4 regions of the Kitasatospora sp. NPDC101447 genome follow, and region 1 is predicted to be linked to each of the others. Evidence: riboswitches for the same ligand, from Rfam matches in the RefSeq annotation. Region 1 holds a riboswitch; each other region holds the start of a gene.
What was found. A riboswitch is a leader RNA that binds a small molecule or an ion and turns the genes downstream of it on or off. The one in region 1 is predicted to bind cyclic di-AMP.

Region 1 (4,744 bases):
CCCGACCGGTGCCGCCGCCGGGGCGAGCGGCGGCAGCGACAGCTGGGCCAGCCCGCCGACCGCGAGCAGCAGCGCACCCCGCCGGGACAGCGCGCGGCGGGGTACGTGCGCCGGATCGGGTCCGGCGGGGTGCGAAGGGGACGTGCTCAGAGCCGGACCACCCCCGAGACCGGCATGGCGTTGACGCTCTCGTAGCGGACCTTGGCGCCCGGGTAGGGGGCGTGCACGATCACACCGCCGCCGGCGTACATGCCGACGTGGTGCATGTCCCGGTAGAAGATCACCAGGTCTCCCGGTCGCGCCTCGGATAGGTCGATCCGCCGGCCGGCGTACGCCTGGGCCTGCGAGGTGCGCGGCAGGGTCACTCCGGCCTGCCGCCAGCTGTAGTACATCAGACCGGAGCAGTCGAACGCGCGGGGCCCGGTGGCTCCGTAGACGTACGGCGAGCCGATCATGCGCACCGCGGCGGCCAGCGCGGCCGCCCCGCGCTCGGAGGCGGGCGGGGCGGTGCCGAGGTCCAGCCGGTCGGTGCCGCGGGTGGCGCGCTGCTCGGCGTCCCGGGCGTCCTGGGCGGTCATCCTGGCCCGCTCGGCGGCGTCGAGGCCGTTGAGCAGCTTCTGCGCCCTGGCCAGCCGCTGCTGGATCTGCTGCTTGCCGTCGGCGAGCGAGCGACGGGCCTGGTCGAGCTCGGCGAGCTTTCCGGTGGCCTCCGTCCGCCGCTGGTCGAGCCGGCGCTGGCGGGTGACCAGCTCGTGCAGCGTCTCCTGCTGCCGCTGCGACGCCTGGCCCATGGTGCGGGCGCGGGCGAGGTAGCCCTCCGGGTCGGGGGACAGCATCAGCTGGGCGGTCTGGGTCATCCCGCCGCCGCGGTACTCGGCCCCGGCGACGGTCGCCAGGTCGCCGCGCAGCTCGTTGAGCTGGTCCTGGGCGACGGCGATCTCGCCCTGCAGGATCGTGGTCTCCCCCTGGAGCCGGCGCTGGGCCTCCTGTGCGGCGTTGTACTGCTCTGACGCCTGCTCGGCCTCGTCGTAGAGCTGCTCGACCTGCGCCTGGACGTCCTTGCGGTCGGCCGGGTCCGGGCTGCCGGGGGCGGCGTGGGCGCCGCCGCCGGTCGCCACGCCCAGCGCGGTGGTGGCGGCCGCCGTCAGCACCAGTGCACGGGCGAGCAGTTGGGAACGGCGGTGCACAAGCACGGCAGCGGCTCCAATCCTGCGGCGCGGCCCCGCGGCCGCCCGTGGCGGGCGGCCGTCGAGCGGGAGTCCGGTGGCAGACGTTAGCGAGTCCGGGCAAGCGAGTCCAAACCCCTACGGACCCGAATATTTGACCTTCAATCGGACATCAGCCCGAGCAGCCGCCAACGCCGCAGGCCCGGCCTTCCGTGGTGGAAGACCGGGCCTGCGAGGAGCCGAACGGGGTCAGACCCGCACGATGCCGCTCAGCGGCATGTTGGTGACGGCCTCGTAGCGGACCGACGCACCCGGCTTGGGGGCGTGCAGCACCTGGCCGTTGCCGGCGTAGATGCCGACATGGTGGGCGTCCCCGTAGAAGATCAGCAGGTCGCCGGGCTGGGCCTGGGACAGGTCGGTGCCGATCCGGGTGCCGGCGTGGGCCTGCTCCTGCGAGGTGCGCGGCAGCGACACGCCGACCTGGTTGAACGCCCAGACCATCAGGCCGGAGCAGTCGAAGGAGCTCGGGCCGGTGGCGCCCCACACGTACGGGCTGCCGACCTTGGAGGCGGCGGCGGAGAGCGCGGCGGCACCGCGCGAGCTGCCCGGGGCCGGGAGCTTGCCGGCCGGCGTGGACGACGGCGTGGAGAGGTCGGTGCGGCTGTTGTCGCGCGAGGCGCGGTCGGCGTTCTGCTGCGCCTTCGCGGCGGCGTCGGCCTGGGCCTTGGCGTCGGCGGCGGCCTTCTCCTCGGCCGCGCGCAGCGCCTGGCGCTCCTGCTCGGTCAGGGTGTTGAGCAGGTCCTGGGCGGCCTTCAGCTTGGCCTGGACCTCGTCCTTGGAGGCCTTCAGCTGCTGGGTGGTCGACTCCAGTTCGGCGAGCTTGCCCTGGGCCTCGGTGCGGTCCTGGTCGAGCTTGCGCTGCTGCTCCTGGAGCTGCTTCAGCTGGTTCTTCTGGGTGTCACCGGCCTGGTTCAGCGCACCGGCCTGGTTGAGGAAGTTGTCCGGGCTGGACGAGAACATCAGCTGGACGGTCGGGGATATGCCGCCGTTGCGGTACTGCTCCCCGGCGATCTCGGCGAGTCCGCCCTGCAGCTCGGTCACCTGGGCCTGCTGACGGGCCACCTGGTCCTGCAGGCCGGAGACCTGCTTCTCCAGGGTCTGCTGCTTCTCCTGGGCGGCGTTGTACTGCTCGGTCGCCACCTCGGCCTGCTCGTTGAGCTGGTCGACCTGCTCCTTGACCTGGTCCTTGGTCGGCTGCGGGTCGGCGTGGGCGCCGGACTGCGCGGAGAGGGCGACGGCAGCGGCGGCGACACCGGTCAGGATCGAGACCCGGGCGCGACTTGCTGGCTTGGGACGACGATGGGACGCCACGAAGGCGGGCTCCTTCTTCCTACGTCCGCCTACCGGGTGAGCTGACGGGTTCGGGCCGGAAGCATGCCCTACGACGCCTCACGGCCGTTCCAGCGGCCGACCTGGCGCCGATTCACCCCGGAGGAACGTGGTTCCCCGGCTCCGCTCCGCAGCGCCCCCGACCACTGGGCTCCCCTGTCGGGCAGTCGCTTCGACCTGCCCCGCTGCCTCGCGAACTCGGCGGTAACCACCGCCGCCACCCTGGCTGGGTGATCGACAGTGCGGTGGTTCGAAGCACGACCCTAGTAACTGAACCGTGATCGGTTCAAATCCTTGTCAGAAAAAAGACGGAAGATTACCCAAGTTCTTTTGTGAAAATGACCGATGGTGATCACGACCGTACGCAAGGCTGATCAGGTCTCACCCGCCGCTCGCGAAACGGTCGAAAACCCGAACGCCACCCCGTCGGAGGTGGCGCGGATCACAGGGGCCCGGACGGGGCCCCCGGAGGGTGTCGGGCCGTCAGACCCGGCGGATGGTGTTGATCGGCATCGCGTCGGCCTTCATCACCTTCACCACGTCACCGGTGTGCGGCGCGTGGACCACCATGCCGTTGCCGATGTACATCCCGACGTGGTGCATGTCGCCGCCGTAGATGACCAGGTCGCCGGGCTGGGCCGCGGCCAGTCCGGGCACCGCGGTGCCGTAGTGGCCCTGCTCCTGCGAGGTGCGCGGCAGCGAGACGCCGGCCTGGCCGTACGCCCAGAGCATCAGGCCGGAGCAGTCGAAGGTGCTCGGACCGGTGGCGCCCCACACGTACGGCGAGCCCTGCTTGCTCATCGCCTTGGCGACGGCCACCGCGGCGTACCCGCTGGCCGGCGGCAGGTTGCTCAGGTCGACCCGGTCGCTGCCGCGCGAGGCCCGGTCGTCCTGCGCCTGCTGGGCCTTCAGCGCGGTGCGCTCGGCGGCGCTGAGCGAGTTCAGCAGGTCCTGGGCGGCCTGCAGCTTGGTGTTGACGTCCGCCTTGGCCTGGTTCAGGTCCTTGGTGGTGCTGTCCAGCGAGGCCAGCACGGCGGCCGCCTCGGTCTTCTCCTGGTCCAGCCGGCGCTGCTCGTCCAGCAGCGACTTGAGCGCCTCGGCCTGGGTGGTGCTGGCCTGCTGGACCGTCGAGGCCTTCTCCAGGTAGCCCGACGGGTCGGAGGAGAGCATCAGCTGGACGGACGGGTCGATGCCGCCGCTGCGGTACTGGTCGCCGGCCACCTCGGCCAGGCCGCCCTGCAGCTGGGTCATCTGCTCCTGGCCGCGGGCCACCTGGTCCTGCAGCTGGTCGGCCTGCTTGCGCAGTTGGTCGGCCCGCTCCTTGGCGCCGTTGTACTTCTCGGCCGCCTGCTCCTGCTCCTCCTGGAGCTGGTCGATCTGCGCCTTGACGTCCGTTTTGTTCGGCTGCGGCGCGGCGTGCGCGGCCACCTGGGCGGAGAGGGCGACCGCGGTCGCAGCGGCAGCGGTGAGCACGGAGATCCGCGCGCGGCTCGGCTGCTTGGGACGGCGGTGGGAGGCCAAGGGACCGGCTCCTTCTTCCAACGGACTCACCCGATCGGATGAGGAACCGGAAAATAGGTTTGACGCCAGACCCTAGTGCGGATCTATCCGCTTTGCCACTCCCCCGAAGGCGTGAACCCCGTTCACCACACCGGCTTCACCGCACCCGCACACGGTCGTGGACGCGGCGCTGACCAGGTGTCATCCTAGCGGGCCGACGCTCAGGGCCGCGCCAGCCGGTTCAGCAGCAGCACCGACGCCACCGGGCGCGCGCCCGCCTTCCGCACGCCCTCCGCGACCTCCCGGTCGGCGGAGACCACCACCACCGGACGGCCCTGCGGCTCGGCCCGCACCAGACGGCGGATCAGCTCGTCCGCGGTCTCTCCGGTCCGGCTGAACCGCACCCGGACCCCGCGCGGCGGCGCCATGATCACCGGAACGTCCAGATCCTGGCCGTCGAACACACAGGTGACCTCCGCCTGGGTGCGCTGGGCCAGCATCGCCAGCCCGCCCAGCAGCCGGATCCGCTGCTGCTCCAGCGGCAGCGTCGGATAGCCGGTCTTGGTCACGTTGTAGCCGTCCACCACCAGGTGCACCTGCGGAATCGCCAGCAGCTGGTCCAGCAGCGCCGGGTCGTCCTCGGCCAGCCCGCGCCGCGCCACGTCGTGCGGCGAGGCCGCGCCCGGCAC
Region 2 (4,744 bases), on a different contig from region 1:
GCCACGCGTCGGCGAGCAGCACGTAGTGGTCCGAGCCGGACCGCTCGCCGCCCGGGAGCCGGTCCTGCCGCGCCCGCTCCTCCGGCCGGAACCCGAGCCCGGTGAGCACCGTGGCGGCGGCCGCGTTGGCCGCCTCGGCCCGGGCCGTCAACCGGTGCAGGCCCAGGACGCCGAAGCCGAGGTCGCAGAGCAGGGCGGTGACCTCGCGCCCGTGGCCGCTCCCCTGGAACTCGCGGCCGAGGACGCAGCCGAGGTCGGCGGCGCCGTGTTCCCCGAGGGTGAGCGAGGCCTGGCCGATCGGGGTCGCGTCCCGCGGGTCCTCGGCGTCGGCGAGCCTGGTGACGGCGAGCCGGTAGGTGTCCCGCTGCTCGGCCATCGCCTCCTCCAGGTAGAGCTCGATCTGGTCGGCGCAGGTCTCGCGGTCGTGCGGCTCGAACGGCAGGTGCCGGGTGACCTCCGGGTCGCCGAACAGCGCGTGCAGGGCGTCCACGTCGCCGTCGGTGTGGTGGTACTCGCGGATGGCCAGCCGGGGGCCGGTGAGTCGTACGGGGACCATGGCTGCCGACCCTACCCGCCCCCGGCGGCTACCGTTCGGACTATGAACGACGAAGACCTGCGGCTCGCCCCGCGCACCAGGGCCGCCGACCTGCTCGCCTGGGCGGCCGAGCAGGGCCGCACGCCGGTGGCCGAGGGGCCGCTGCACGCGGTGCTGGCGCTGCTGGAGCTGGGCGAGAGCAGGATGCACGACGGCTGGCCCGAACTGACCTCCGACGCGGTGGAGCACCTGCTGTACGAGCGCCTCCACCTGTACGTCCAACCCGCGCCCGAGGAGGACCCGCTCGCGTACGGCGAGGCGGTCCGGCTGCTGATCGACCACCAGCGGGCGGCCCGGCGGCTCAACGCCAAGCGCCAGGAGCGGCTGCACGCCGAGGCCGAGTGGCAGGGCGAGGTCGCGGCCGGGCTGCTGCGCCGCGCCGACCTGGTGACCTGGCCCCGGCTGTACGCGCTGCTGCTGCACGCGCACGGGGTGGACGTCGCGGACGGGGCGGCGGTGCGGGACTGGCTGACCGGCTTCGCCGGGCTGGCGGAGGAGGAGCGGCTGGCCGCGTACGAGGCGCTGGTGCCCACCGGCTGGCTGGACGAGCCGGACGAGCAGGGCTGGGGACCGGGACGGGTGCTGTCGGTCGGCATGGCCACGGACGGCGCCCGGCGGCTGCTGGAGCAGGGCCTGATGCGGCGCAGCTACCGCAACCTGGCCGAGCTGACCGCGCTCGGGCGCCCGATGCCGGACGAACTGGCCGGGGACTTCGGGCACTTCGAGGACGCGGCGGTCGACGCGGCGCTCGACCTGTTCGGGGAGTGGACGGTGCCCGGGCTGCCGCGGCTGCTGGTGGCGGAGTTCCCGGAGCTGGCGCCGGAGCCGGGCCAGGAGGAGATCGACGCCTACCTGGCGCAGCTGCCCGCCGAGGAGTAGCCGCCGTGGCACCCGGAAGCCCCCGGCCGCGTGCGGCCGGGGGCTTCCGGGAGGCCGCTACGGGCCTCCGGGTGTCCGTTACGGGTTGAGGCCGTGCTGCTGGAGCCAGGGCTCCGGGTCGACCGGGGCGCCGCCGCCGGGGCGGACCTCCAGGTGCAGGTGCGGGCCGGTGACGTTGCCGGTCGCGCCGACCTTGCCGATCTGCTGGCCGGAGGTGACCTTGCCGGAGCCCGCGATGATCGAGGAGAGGTGGCAGTACCAGATCTCGGTGCCGTCGGGCAGGGTCTCGACGATCCGGTAGCCGTAGGAGCCGGACCAGCCGGCCGAGGTGATGGTGCCCTGGCCGAGCGCGTAGACCGGGGTGCCGGTGTCGGCGGCGAAGTCCAGGCCGGTGTGCAGGTTGGCCCAGTAGCGGGCGCTCTGGCCGTAGTGGGCGGAGAGCCGGTAGTCCTTCACCGGGAGGGTGAGGGCGGCGGCCCGCTTGGCCTCCGCCTCCTCGGCGGCGCGCTTGGCCTCGGCCTCCTTGGCGGCGGCCTTGGCCTCGGCCTCCTGCGCGGCCTGCACGCGGGCGGTCTCCTCGGCGGCGGTGCGCTGGCTGTCGGCCTGCTGCTGGATGCGGGCGGCGAGCGCGAGGCCGGGGTCGGCGGAGAGGGCGACCGGCGTCTCGTCCGGGGCCTCGACGGCGGGTGCGGCGGCCGGGGTGGCCGAGGCGAAGCCGGTGGCGCCCAGGGTGGCGGCGACGGCGGTGACGCCGAGCAGCGGGGAGGTGCCGCGGACCTGACGCGGCATCCGGTGCCGGTTGGTCTCGGCCTCCGGGCCGAGGGCCTCGGGGCCGTCCGCACCGGGGTGGTCGAGGAGCTGGGTACCGGCTGCGGGGCCGGCCGGGTGTGCCGGAGTGTGCGTCGACGCCACGGAGGCGCGCTCCTTTCCTTCCTTCGCGCCTACCGGGTTAGCTGACGGGTTCGGAGCAGGAAGGTCTCCTACGGCCGGGCCGGGGCCCCGCCGATTCACCCCAAGGAACGTGGTTCCCCGGCTCCCTGACCTGCCCGGAGGCCGGCCGGCGGGATTAGGCGACGGCGCACGGTGCCGTCTGGGTACGGCGTTGACAACCGCGCTGCGTTATCAAACGTTAATCCTAGGACGCTCTGATTCCAAGCCATCCGTCCGGGACGGCCGTGGAACGAGTGATAGGACGTCAACGAACGACCCTTCGACACGAGCACTTCATCTGAGTACTCCTACTCATGTGCGGCCCGGCCGGACGGCCGCATCCTGACGCCATGAGCGCACCGATGCAGAACCGCACGACGGCCGCCTACTACATCCAGGCCATCCTCTCCTTCGCCCTGTCGGGCACGGCCCTCGCCGTCGGGATCGCCTACCTGCCGGTCGGCGGGTGGACCCGGGCGTTCCTCGGGATCGGCCTCCTCTACACCGTCAGCTCCGCGTTCACCCTGGCGAAGGTGGTCCGGGACCGGCAGGAGACGAACGAGATCGTCAGCCGGGTCGACCAGGCCCGGCTGGAGAAGCTGCTCAGCGAGCACGACCCGTTCAAGGTCGAGGGGGTCTGAGGCGGGCCGCCCGACACCCCCCTCTCCCTCCGCCGCGGTCGAGCACTTGACGGCTAAGGCTATTAGCCTTAGCTTTATGGCTATCGGCAGCACCGCCGATGCCCGCAGCGGAGGACCGAGGAGGCCCACCATGAACGCCACCATCACCCCGGACACCCAGTACCTGACCCTCCCCGGCGGGCGGATCGCCTTCGACGACACCCGGCAGGGCGACGGCACCCCCGTCGTCCTGCTGCCCGGCATGCTCGACAGCCGCGCCGCGTACCGGCACCTCCGCCCGCTGCTCGTCGCCGCCGGCCACCGGGTCGTCACCATGGACCTGCGCGGCTTCGGCGAGTCGTCCATCGCCTGGGACGACTACGGCCCCGCCGCCATCGCCGACGACGTCCTCGCCCTGCTCGACCACCTCGGCATCGAGCGCGCCGTCCTCGCCGGGAACTCCTACACCGGCGCGACGGTCGTCAAGGTCGCCGGGGACGCGCCGGAGCGGGTCGCCGGGATCGTCCTGATCGACGCCTTCGTCGAGAACCCGCAGCCCGGCGCCCTGATGCGCGGCGTCCTCGGCCTGATGGGCGCGGCGCTCGTCCACTGGCCCGCCTTCTGGGGCTTCTACCTGCGCCGGATGGCCTTCCCCGGCGCCAAGCCCGCCGACTTCGACGCCTACGTGGACGGGCTGGTCGCCGCGCTGCGCACCCCGGGCCGCAAGACCGCCACCCGCGGGTACGTCACCGGGAACTCCTCGCCGGTCGGCTGGACGGCCGCCGTGCGGTGCCCGGCGCTGGTGGTCATGGGCAGCAAGGACCCCGACTTCCCGAAGCCGGAGCTCGTCGCCGACCGGCAGGTCGCGGCACTGGGCGCGCGGAAGGCGATGATCGAAGGGTCCGGGCACTACCCGATGGCCGACGACCCGCAGGCCACCGCGGACGCCCTGCTGCCCTTCCTCGCCGAACTCGCCTGACCGCCCGACCGCCGGTCCACCCGGCCCGCCACGGCCCGCCACGGCCCGCCACCGGCCCACCACCGGCCGGCCACCAGGCCGACCACGGCGGGACCACCGCCCGACCACCGCCGACTCCCGCACGAGAGAAGCCCGAAACCATGCCCCGCATAGGACTGACCCCCGACCAGGTCGTCGACCACGCCATCGCCCTCCTGGACGAACAGGGCACCGAAGCCCTCACCCTCGCCGCGGTCGCCGCCCGGGCCGGCGTCGCCACCCCCTCGCTGTACAAGCACGTCAGCGGTGGCCTCGCCGAACTGCGGCGGCTGATCGCCGTCCGGGTCACCGGGGAACTGGCCGACTGCCTCGCCGCCGCCGCGGTCGGCCGCAGCGGGGACGACGCCGTCGCGGCCGTCCTGCGCGCCTACCACGCGTACGCCACCGAGCACCCGCACCGCTACAACGCCCTCCCCCAGGCCCCGCAGCCCGACGACGACCTCGCCGAGGCGGCCGCGCGACTCGTCGGCGTGATCATCGCCGTCCTGCGGGAGTACGGGCTCGACGGCTCCGAGGCGATCCACGCCGCCCGGACCGTCCGCTCCCTGGCCCACGGCTTCGCCTCGCTCAGCACCGCCGGTGCCTTCCGGCTCGCCGAGGACCTCACCACCACCCAGGACCGCCTCATCGCCACCCTCACCACCGGCCTCCGCGCCTGGCCCGCCTGACGGGCCGCCCACGCACCCGGCGAACCGGCGGACA
Region 3 (4,744 bases), on a different contig from region 1:
TCGGCTACGAGCGTCCGACCCGGCTGCGCCAGCGCAGCGCCGGGCTGATCGGGCTGATCACACCGGAGTTGAGCAATCCGATCTTCCCGGCACTGGCGCAGGTGATCGAGCAGGTGCTCAGCCGGCACGGCTTCACGCCGGTGCTGTGCACCCAGACACCGGGCGGATCCACCGAGGACGAACTGGTGGAGATGCTGGTCGACCGGGGCGTGGCGGGCATCGTCTTCGTCTCCGGACTGCACGCCGACACCACGGCCGACCACGACCGCTACGCGCGACTGGCCGGGCGCGGGGTGCCGTTCGTGCTGATCAACGGCTTCAGCGAGAAGATCGACGCGCCGTTCATCTCGCCGGACGACCGGGCCGCGATGTGGATGGCCGTCCAGCACCTGGCCGAACTCGGCCACGAGCGGATCGGGCTGGCCGTCGGGCAGCGCCGGTACGTGCCCGTGCTGCGCAAGATAGAAGGCTTCACGGCGGCGATGCGGGAGGTGCTCGGGCGCACCCAGGAGGAGGCCGAGAACCTCGTCCACCACACGCTGTTCAGCGTGGAGGGCGGACACGCGGCGGCCGGCGCGCTGCTCGACAAGGGCTGCACGGCGATCGTCTGCGGGAGCGACATGATGGCGCTCGGGGCGATCCGGGCGGTGCGGCAGCGCGGCCTGTCGGTGCCGCAGGACGTGTCGGTGGTCGGGTTCGACGACTCGCCGCTGATCGCCTTCACCGAGCCGCCGTTGACCACGATCCGCCAGCCGGTCGAGGCGATGGCCACGGCGGCGGTGGACGCGCTGCTGGAGGAGGTCGGCGGGAACGCCGTCCAGCGCGGCGAGTTCATGTTCCAGCCGGAGCTGGTGATGCGCGGGTCCACCGGGGCCTGCGCGCGCTGAGCACCGGCCACAGGGCCGAGGGAAGGGCCCCGGAGGACAGTTGCTCTCCGGGGCCCTTCGGCGTGCCTGTGCTCGGTCCTGCTCGGCCCTGCTCGGCAGCGCTCGGCAGATCTCGGCAGATCTCGACTGCGCTCAGCCGTGCTCGGTGTCGGTGGTGCGGTCCTGGGCGAGGCGGTTGCCGTCGGCCGGGTCGCCGGTGCGGGCCTCGGTGCGGCGGCCGCGGGCCAGGTAGTCGCGCAGGACCAGTTCGACGGCGTCCTGCGGGTTCTTGGTACCGGAGAGCATCATCGCGTCGATCGCGAGGTTCGCGTCGAGCGTGACGGTGACCTGGGCCATGTGACTCCTCCTCGGGTGCAGAGCAGCAGCATGCCCGTTCGGGTCCGGTTCCACCACGGGGATACGCCGCGACCCCCGGGGAGGAGCGACCAGACTCTTCCCCGGGGGTGGCGGGTGATCAGTGTTCGGTTGGCGGCCGACGGCTACGGCCCGCGGTCTGCGGACGACGGACGACAGCTGACAGATGTTGAAATCTGTCAGCTGTCAGCTGTCAGCTGCCTGCCGTCAGCCGTCTCGCCGTGCTCAGACCCGGCCGGCGAAGTCCGGGGCCCAGTTGGCGACGGTCTGCTCGCGCACACCCGCGCTCGGGTTGGCGGCCTCGACGTACTTGCCGCCACCGACGTAGATCGCGACGTGGTAGACGCCCGAGTCCTTGCCGTTGTTGGACCAGAACAGCAGGTCGCCCGGCTGCAGGCTGTCCAGCGAGACGTGGGTGCTGGCGGCGGCCTGGTCGGCGGCGACGCGCGGGACGGAGATGCCAGCGGCGCGCAGGGCGGCCTGGGTCAGGCCGGAGCAGTCCCAGCCGCCGTTGCCGGTGCCGCCGTAGACGTACGCCTGGCCGACCTTGGACTCGGCGAAGGCGACCGCGGCGGCCATGCTGCCGCTGGCGGCCGGGGCCTGGGCCGGGGCCTGGGCGGCCGGGGTCTGGGTCTGGGCGACCGGCTTGGCGTTCACGGAACCGCCGTTCGCGGACTGACCGGACTTCTGCGAGCGGTTGAACCAGGTGAAGTCCGAGCCGGACTTGTCCGAGGAGGCGGACTGCTGGGTCTGGCCGTGGTCACCGAAGGTCAGGTGCTGGCCCGGGTAGATGGTGTTCGGGCCGTCGGTCAGGGTGCTGCGGTTGAGCTCGTACAGCCGCTCCCAGCCGCCCTGGACGTTGTGCTTGTCCGCGATCGAGGACAGCCAGTCGCCCTCGACCACGGTGTAGTCGTCGCTCTGGGCGGCCTGCTGGTGCTTCTGGGCCCAGGTGCCGGCGGCGGAGTCGGCGGTGTCCTGGGCGGGCGCGGCCGGCTTGGCGGGCTTGGCCGCCGGGACCGGGGTCTGGGCGGCGGGCTTGGCAGCCGGAGCAGCCGGGGCGGCCGGAGCAGCCGGAGCGGCAGCGGCCGAGGTGTCGACGGCGGCGGGGGTGCCGCCCTTGGTCAGGCCGGCCTTGACGGAGCAGACGGGCCAGGCGCCGGGGCCCTGCGAGGCGAGGACCTTCTCCGCGACGGCGATCTGCTGGTCCTTCGTGGCCAGGTCGGCGCGCGAGGCGTAGGCGGTGCCGCCGAAGGCGGACCAGGTGCTCTGGGTGAACTGGAGGCCGCCGTAGAAGCCGTTGCCGGTGTTGATGCTCCAGTTGCCGCTGCTCTCGCACTGGGCGACCTTGTCCCAGGTCGCGACGGAGGCGGCGGAGGCGGTGCCGGAGACGAGGCACGGGACGGTGAGGCCGACGCCCGCGACGCCGATGGCGGCGATCACGCGGCGGGTGCGGCTGGACAGACGGGTGCCGTTGGTGGGCAGCATGAAGACGCGGTCCTCTCCCACGCCTGCGAGGTGAGCTGTCGGATTCGGGCCGGAGTTGCCCGGCCGCGCGTGAGCGCGGCTTCACCCCTAGCCCTGAACCGTTCCTGGGAGCGGTCCGGGGCGACTTACCTGTGGGTCCCCCGCTCCTGCCGTGGTGCGTTTTCGCGCTGCCAGGACATCCGACGGCAGGACTCGGCGTCGCGGATGAACTGGGTCCGTGTGGTCACGAACGGGGAGCACGTTAAGCAGACTTAAGTTCAAACTGCAAATAGCTGTGACGGGCATCACGGATTAGTGGGAAGTGCCAAATTGGCGGCTAATCATGATCGTAAATGATCGTTTTTCGGCAATGCGATTGCGGATGCCCACAACTGTCTTTGTCTCAGGAATGGCATGACGGTGTGTCGAAGCGCGAAATGGCGCACCGGTCGAACCGGTGGGGCGGACGTGATTCGAGCGCCCCGGAGTGCGCTCGCCATTCCCCGGCAAACAGCAGCAGAACGGACATTCCATTCATTGTTCGCTTAACTCCGGTAACTCCCGTACGCCGCAAGAGCGGGAAAGCGGGCAAAGCGAAGGGCCCGGAACGCAAGTCGTTCCGGGCCCCGTGTGCGCGCCGACGGGCGCGCGGTGTCCGCTACTGTCCGGCAGGCCCCTCGGCGGCCGCGTGGGCGCCACGGGTGCCCTCCACGACCCCCTCGGCCTCGGCGGCGGCCGCCGCCTCCGCCTCGGCCCGCGCCAGCTCCTCCGCGGACGGTGCGGGCAGCGCGGCCAGGTAGGTCGAGGCGATCAGCTGGCCGACGGTCGGGTACGCGCCCAGCGGCGCCGCCGACGGGCAGCCGGTCTCCTCGGCGGCCGCGGCGAGCAGCTCGGAGTCGGCCTCCGGCCCGATCACCAGCGGGGCCAGCGCCGGGCGCTGGGAGCCGGTCTCCTTGAGGTGGTCGACGGCCGCGGCCACCGAGCCGGGCACGTCGAGCGCGGCGGCCACGACCGGCACGGCCAGGCGGGCGGCCAGCAGCACGCCGGTGATGCCGGCCGCGGCGGCGGCGTCCTCGCCGCCGACGGTGGTCAGGACCACGCCGTCCGCGGCGGTCGCGATGGCGAAGAGCCGGGCGCGGTCGGCGCGGGCCAGCCCGGCCTCGGAGAGTCGTACGTGGACGGCCTCGGCGAGCAGCGGGTGCGGGCCGAGCGCGTCGGTGACGGGCGCGCCGTACTCGGCGGCGAGCGCGTGGAGTTCGGGCAGGAAGCCGTGCGGACCGGGCACCAGCGGCACCAGGACGGGCATCGGCAGGCCGGCTTCGGCGGCCGTGGCCAGGAGTTCGGCGACGGTGCGGTCCTCGCCGCCCTCACCCTCGGCGGAGTCGCCGGGGAGGTAGCCGACTGCGGCCTGGACGCCGTTCTGCTCGCTGCGGACGATGGAGAGCAGCTCCTCGACGACCGAGCGGGACTCGGGCCCGGCGGCCGTGGGCACGGCGAGCACCAGGGCCGGCGCGCCGGTCGGAATCTCGGGGCGCTCGGGACGACGATGGCGCCCCCGCGCACGGGAGCCTGGAGTGCGGACGGGCAGTGGCGCGCCCGGAATGGCTGCGGTGCTCATGCCGGAGATCGTAGGACATCTGCCCGTCCGGCCTGCAGTCGGCTGCCGTACGGGTTTCGCGCGGCCGCTGTGCGAACCCGGTGTGTCCGCCGCATCGGGTTCGGGCGGTTTGCCTACAATCCGGACATTCCACACCCAACCCCCGTGCGGGCGCGGCTCATTGCCTGGACGTGCCGGACGGGGTGCGGCGTTGCAGTCGCGGCGCGTGAGATGTCTCACAGCCCGGAGGTCGCCTGACGGAGGGTCACGGCGGTGCGACTCCCGGCATTCGAAGATCAACATTAAGCGGGGGGCCGCTCACGGCCGGTTATCGCGACCCCGGTGATTCAGTCGGCTATGTCCGTTTACGTACCGTCAGGAGAAGGCCCCGTGAAGAGTTCGGGGCTGCGGGTGAAAGGCCTCGTGCACCTGCAATGTCCCG
Region 4 (4,744 bases), on a different contig from region 1:
CACCTCGCCGACGACGGCCTCAGCGTCCACCTGCGCGTGGACGTCGCCCACGCCGTCCTCGCCACCCCGTACGGCACCGGCGCGGTCACCGCCGCCGACCTCGCCCACGCCACCCCCGACCCGATGGCCCGCCACGAGGCCGCGATGCTCACCCACTTCGCCGACGACCACGCCGACGCGCTCGACGTCCTCACCCGCCTGCTCGACCCGGCGCTGCTCGCCCGGAACCCGGACGTCCGCCCGCTCGCCCTGGACCGCCACGGCCTGGTGCTGCGCCTGGACCACCCCGACGGGCACCGCGACGTCCGCCTGGTCTTCCCCGAACCGGCCCGCGACGTCGAGGACTTCGGCCACCGGATGCACGACCTGCTGACCGCCGCCCGGTACGGCCAGCCCGCCCACCGCGGCTGACTCCCGATCCCCTTCAGCGCGTTCAGCAGGCAGACCGTGCGAACGGATTGACCCACCGTCCGGCCGAACCGACCACCCCGGAGCGAACCCCCGTGCCGTACCGGCCCCGGAAAAGGCACCGGCCGGCCCGGCTCGCGAGGGAGGTGTGTCCCGCGAGCCGGGCCGGCCTGGGCGTGTCCCGCGCCCATGTCCACTGTGCGGCGATCACCCGGTCGAGCGGTCACCCGACATGACCATCCCGGAGGATCGATTCGCTCCGCAGCAGCGGTGGTTCCTGAAACCCCGGAAGGGTCAGAGCGCGACGCCGTGCGCGCGCAGGTAGGTGACCGGGTTGATGTCCGAGCCGTACTCCGGGGTGGTGCGGATCTCGAAGTGCAGGTGCGGGCCGGTCACGTTGCCGGTGGCGCCGGAGAGGCCGAGCTGCTGGCCGGCGGTGACGGTCTGACCGATCTTCACGCCGATCGACGAGAGGTGCGCGTACTGCGCGTACTTGCCGTCGGCGAGCTTGATCTCGACCTCGTTGCCGTAGGCGCCGCCGTTGCCGGCCTTGACCACGACACCGTTGGCGACGGCGCGCAGCGGGGTACCGGTGGAGCAGACGAAGTCCTGGCCGGTGTGGTGGCCGGAGGCCCACATCGAGCCGGCGACACCGTAGGCCTCGCCCAGGACCGGGTTGGCCAGCGGCGCGACGTAACCGGCGGTGGCGGCGACCGGAGCGGCGGTCACGGCCGGGGCCGGAGCGGCGGTCTGAACCTGGGTCTGCACCGGGGCGGCCGGCTTCGCGGCCTCGGTCTTGACCTGGACCTTGACCTGCGGCTTGGCCGGCGTGGCGGGCTTGGCCGGGGCGGCCGGCTTCGCCGGGGCGGCGTCGGCGGACGGCGCGACGGCGTGGCCGGCGATGGTGAGCTGCTGGCCCGGGAAGATCAGGTTCGGGTTGGCGCCGACGACCGAGCGGTTCTGCTCGTACAGCGCGTGCCAGCCGCCGTCGACGTTCTTGACGTCGGCGATCTTGGACAGGGTGTCACCGCTGACGACGCGGTAGCTCTCGTGCGCGGCGGCCGGAGCGGCCTGCGCGGCCGGCTTGGCGTCGGCGGCGGGGGCGGGGGCGGCAGCAGCGGCGGGGGCGGCCTGCGCGACCGGGGCAGCCGGGGCGGTGTGGGCCTGGGCGCTGATCGCGGTCACGAGCGGGAGGGCGAAGGAGGCGCCGGTGACGGCGGTGGCGATGCCGATGCGGGCGGCGCGGGGCAGGGCGATACGACGAGCCTGAGCAGGCATGGAAGTTTCCTCTCCGACGCCTGCGAGGTGAGCTGTCGGGTTCGGGCTGGAGTTGCCCGGCCGCATGCGCGGCTTCACCCCAAGCCGGCCCTGGACGCCCGCGCCCTGAGGCGCGAACTCCGGTCCGGCGACTTACCTGTGGGTCCCCCGCTCCTGCCGTACAGAGTTCAGTTCGAACCACCCGGGCAGCGGCAGGACTCGGCGTTCCACCCGGTGGATCCGTCCGGGCTGGCCGGGCGGTCGCTGAACTAAAACCCATCCGTTCGGGTGAAGCAATGTCGATCTCTTGAATCCGCAACGACCCCCGGGGATCCGGTCACCCTCCGAATGATCCGCGGCACGGTCTGTACACAATCCATTCACCCCGTGCCACTGATCCACGACCCTGCGCCGACGACGACGGCGCTGCGCAGTCGTCCGCTCACGCACCGACAGCCTCCAACACACCCACCGGTGAGCCTTGTCACGTACGCCCCACAGGGCCAGGATCGGGCCGTGGCCACCTCCGAAGCAGGCACCCTGCGCCTGGGCACCGCGCAGGGTCGCTGGGTACTCCTGGCAACGGTGCTCGGATCCAGCATGGCGATGCTCGACGGCACCGTGGTGAACGTCGCCCTGCCCCGCATCGGCGCCGACCTGGGCGCCTCCCTGGCATCCCTGCAATGGACGCTGAACGCCTATCTGCTCACCCTGGCGGGCCTGATCCTGCTCGGCGGCGCGCTCGGCGACCGGTACGGCAGACGCCGGGTCTTCCTGATCGGCGTGGTCTGGTTCGCCGTCGCCTCCGCGGCGTGCGCCGCCGCGCCGAACATCCAGGTGCTGATCGCCGCCCGCGCCGTCCAGGGCATCGGCGGGGCGCTGCTCACGCCCGGCTCGCTCGCCATGCTCCAGGCCGTCTTCCACCCTGACGACCGCTCGGCGGCGGTCGGCCTGTGGTCCGGCCTCGGCGGGGTGTCGGCCGCGGTCGGCCCCTTCCTCGGCGGCTGGCTGGTGGACGGCCCCGGCTGGCGCTGGATCTTCCTGCTGAACCTGCCGCTCGCGGCCGCCGTCATCGCGGTCACCACCCGGTCCGTACCGGAGAGCCGGGACGAGAGCGCCACCGGCCGCTTCGACGTGCTGGGCGCGGCGCTCGCCGCGCTCGCGCTCGGCGCGATCACCTACGCGCTGACCGCGGCCGGCGAGGGCCTGTCCCCCGCGGTCTGGGTCAGCGGCGTGATCGGCGTGGTGCTCGGCGTCGCCTTCGTCACCGTCGAGCGCCGCGCGCCCGAACCGATGCTGCCGCTCGGCCTCTTCTCCTCCCGGCTGTTCACCGCCGTGAACCTGGTGACCCTCTGCGTGTACGCGGCGTTCAGCGGCGTGTTCTTCCTGCTGGTGGTGCAGCTGCAGATCGTCGCCGGGTTCTCACCGCTGGTCTCGGGCTTCGCGCTGGTGCCGATCACCATCCTGATGCTGCTGCTGTCGGCGCGCGCCGGCCGGCTCGGCAAGCGGATCGGCCCGCGGATCCCGCTCACCGTCGGCCCCCTGATCTGCGCCGCCGGGGTGCTGCTGATGCTCCGCATCGGCTCCGACTCGTCGTACTGGACGGACGTGCTGCCCGCCGTCACGGTGATGGGCTGCGGGATGACCCTGCTGGTGGCGCCGCTGACGGCGACGGTGCTGGCCGCCGTCGAGGTCCGGCACGCGGGCATCGCCAGCGGGGTCAACAACGCCGCCGCCCGCGCGGCCGGCCTGCTCGCGGTGGCCGCCCTGCCGGCCCTGGCCGGGCTGAGCGGCAACGCCTACCAGGTGCCCTCCGAGGTCGACTCCGCCTTCCACACGGCGATGCTGATCTGCGCGGGCCTGCTGGCCACCGGCGGGATGATCGCCTTCGCCACCATCCGGGGCAACGTGCTGGCGCCCGAGGAGAAGCCGGTCGCCGAGCCGAACTGCGACTGGCCCTGCGGCACCACCACCCCGCCCTTCGACCCGGGCCACGTCCACACGCGCGAGGGCCCCGCCACCGGTCCGGCGGCGGGGCCCACGCCCGAGAGCTGACGCGACGTCACCTCACCGGGACGTCACGGGACATCGACCTCAGAGGATGTCACCCGGCGCGTACTTGGCGGCCTCCGGGTAGGCGGCCGCGACGGCCTCCACCAGGCGGACCACCTCGGCGACCTGGGCGCCGGCCGCACCGGTGAAGGAGAGCTTGTCGGCCAGCAGCGCGTCCAGCGCGGCGCGGTCCAGCGGGATCCGCTCGTCGGCGGCCAGGCGGTCCAGCAGCTCGTTCTCCCGGGCGCCCGCGCGCATCGCCAGTGCCGAGGCGACGGCGTGCTCCTTGATGACCTCGTGCCCGGTCTCCCGGCCGACGCCCGCGCGCACCGCGCCCATCAGCACCTTGGTGGTGGCGAGGAACGGCAGGTAGCGGTCCAGCTCGGTCTCGATCACGGCGGGGAAGGCGCCGAACTCGTCGAGAACGGTCAGGAAGGTCTCCAGCAGGCCGTCGAAGGCGAAGAAGGCGTCCGGCAGCGCGACCCGGCGCACCACCGAGCAGGAGACGTCGCCCTCGTTCCACTGGTCGCCGGCCAGCTCGCCGGTCATCGAGGCGTAGCCGCGCAGGATGACGGCCAGGCCGTTGACGCGCTCGCAGGAGCGGGTGTTCATCTTGTGCGGCATCGCCGAGGAGCCGACCTGGCCCTCCTTGAAGCCCTCCGTGACGAGCTCGTGGCCGGCCATCAGGCGGATGGTCTTGGCCAGGCTGGACGGCGCGGCGGACAGCTGGACGAGGGCGGTGAGCACCTCGAAGTCCAGCGAGCGCGGGTAGACCTGGCCGACGCTGGTCAGCACGTTGTCGAAGCCGAGGTGCCCGGCGACCCGGCGCTCCAGCTCGGCGAGCTTCTCGGTGTCCCCGCCGAGCAGGTCCAGCATGTCCTGGGCGGTGCCGACCGGGCCCTTGATCCCGCGCAGCGGGTAGCGGGCGATCAGCTCCTCCAGACGGCGGAAGGCGACCAGCAGCTCGTCGGTGATCGACGCGAAGCGCTTGCCCAGGGTGGTGGCCTGCGCGGCCACGTTGTGCGAG

Region 2: it holds a riboswitch for cyclic di-AMP, as region 1 does, so the genes downstream of both, ACIRST_RS30210 (M23 family metallopeptidase) here and ACIRST_RS13500 (NlpC/P60 family protein) in region 1, are expected to answer to the same signal.
Region 3: it holds a riboswitch for cyclic di-AMP, as region 1 does, so the genes downstream of both, ACIRST_RS35920 (transglycosylase family protein) here and ACIRST_RS13500 (NlpC/P60 family protein) in region 1, are expected to answer to the same signal.
Region 4: it holds a riboswitch for cyclic di-AMP, as region 1 does, so the genes downstream of both, ACIRST_RS28555 (peptidoglycan DD-metalloendopeptidase family protein) here and ACIRST_RS13500 (NlpC/P60 family protein) in region 1, are expected to answer to the same signal.

The regions. Positions count from the first base shown of each region.
Region 1 covers NZ_JBIWNL010000007.1:224,635-229,378, reverse strand. The annotation lists gene ACIRST_RS13505 (NlpC/P60 family protein) at 147-1,193, opposite strand; gene ACIRST_RS13500 (NlpC/P60 family protein) at 1,416-2,537, opposite strand; cyclic di-AMP (ydaO/yuaA leader) riboswitch at 2,548-2,701, opposite strand; gene ACIRST_RS13495 (NlpC/P60 family protein) at 3,039-4,076, opposite strand; gene ACIRST_RS13490 (NYN domain-containing protein) at 4,277-4,744, opposite strand, start outside.
Region 2 covers NZ_JBIWNL010000027.1:87,673-92,416, reverse strand. The annotation lists gene ACIRST_RS30220 (GNAT family N-acetyltransferase) at 1-556, opposite strand, end outside; gene ACIRST_RS30215 (hypothetical protein) at 599-1,474, shown strand; gene ACIRST_RS30210 (M23 family metallopeptidase) at 1,553-2,386, opposite strand; cyclic di-AMP (ydaO/yuaA leader) riboswitch at 2,399-2,557, opposite strand; gene ACIRST_RS30205 (YiaA/YiaB family inner membrane protein) at 2,755-3,045, shown strand; gene ACIRST_RS30200 (alpha/beta fold hydrolase) at 3,176-4,003, shown strand; gene ACIRST_RS30195 (TetR-like C-terminal domain-containing protein) at 4,144-4,710, shown strand.
Region 3 covers NZ_JBIWNL010000041.1:14,233-18,976, reverse strand. The annotation lists gene ACIRST_RS35930 (LacI family DNA-binding transcriptional regulator) at 1-887, shown strand, start outside; gene ACIRST_RS35925 (hypothetical protein) at 1,020-1,223, opposite strand; gene ACIRST_RS35920 (transglycosylase family protein) at 1,467-2,747, opposite strand; cyclic di-AMP (ydaO/yuaA leader) riboswitch at 2,734-2,893, opposite strand; gene ACIRST_RS35915 (hypothetical protein) at 3,364-4,323, opposite strand.
Region 4 covers NZ_JBIWNL010000024.1:95,585-100,328, forward strand. The annotation lists gene ACIRST_RS28550 (DUF2470 domain-containing protein) at 1-411, shown strand, start outside; gene ACIRST_RS28555 (peptidoglycan DD-metalloendopeptidase family protein) at 703-1,686, opposite strand; cyclic di-AMP (ydaO/yuaA leader) riboswitch at 1,689-1,869, opposite strand; gene ACIRST_RS28560 (MFS transporter) at 2,182-3,720, shown strand; gene purB (adenylosuccinate lyase) at 3,760-4,744, opposite strand, start outside.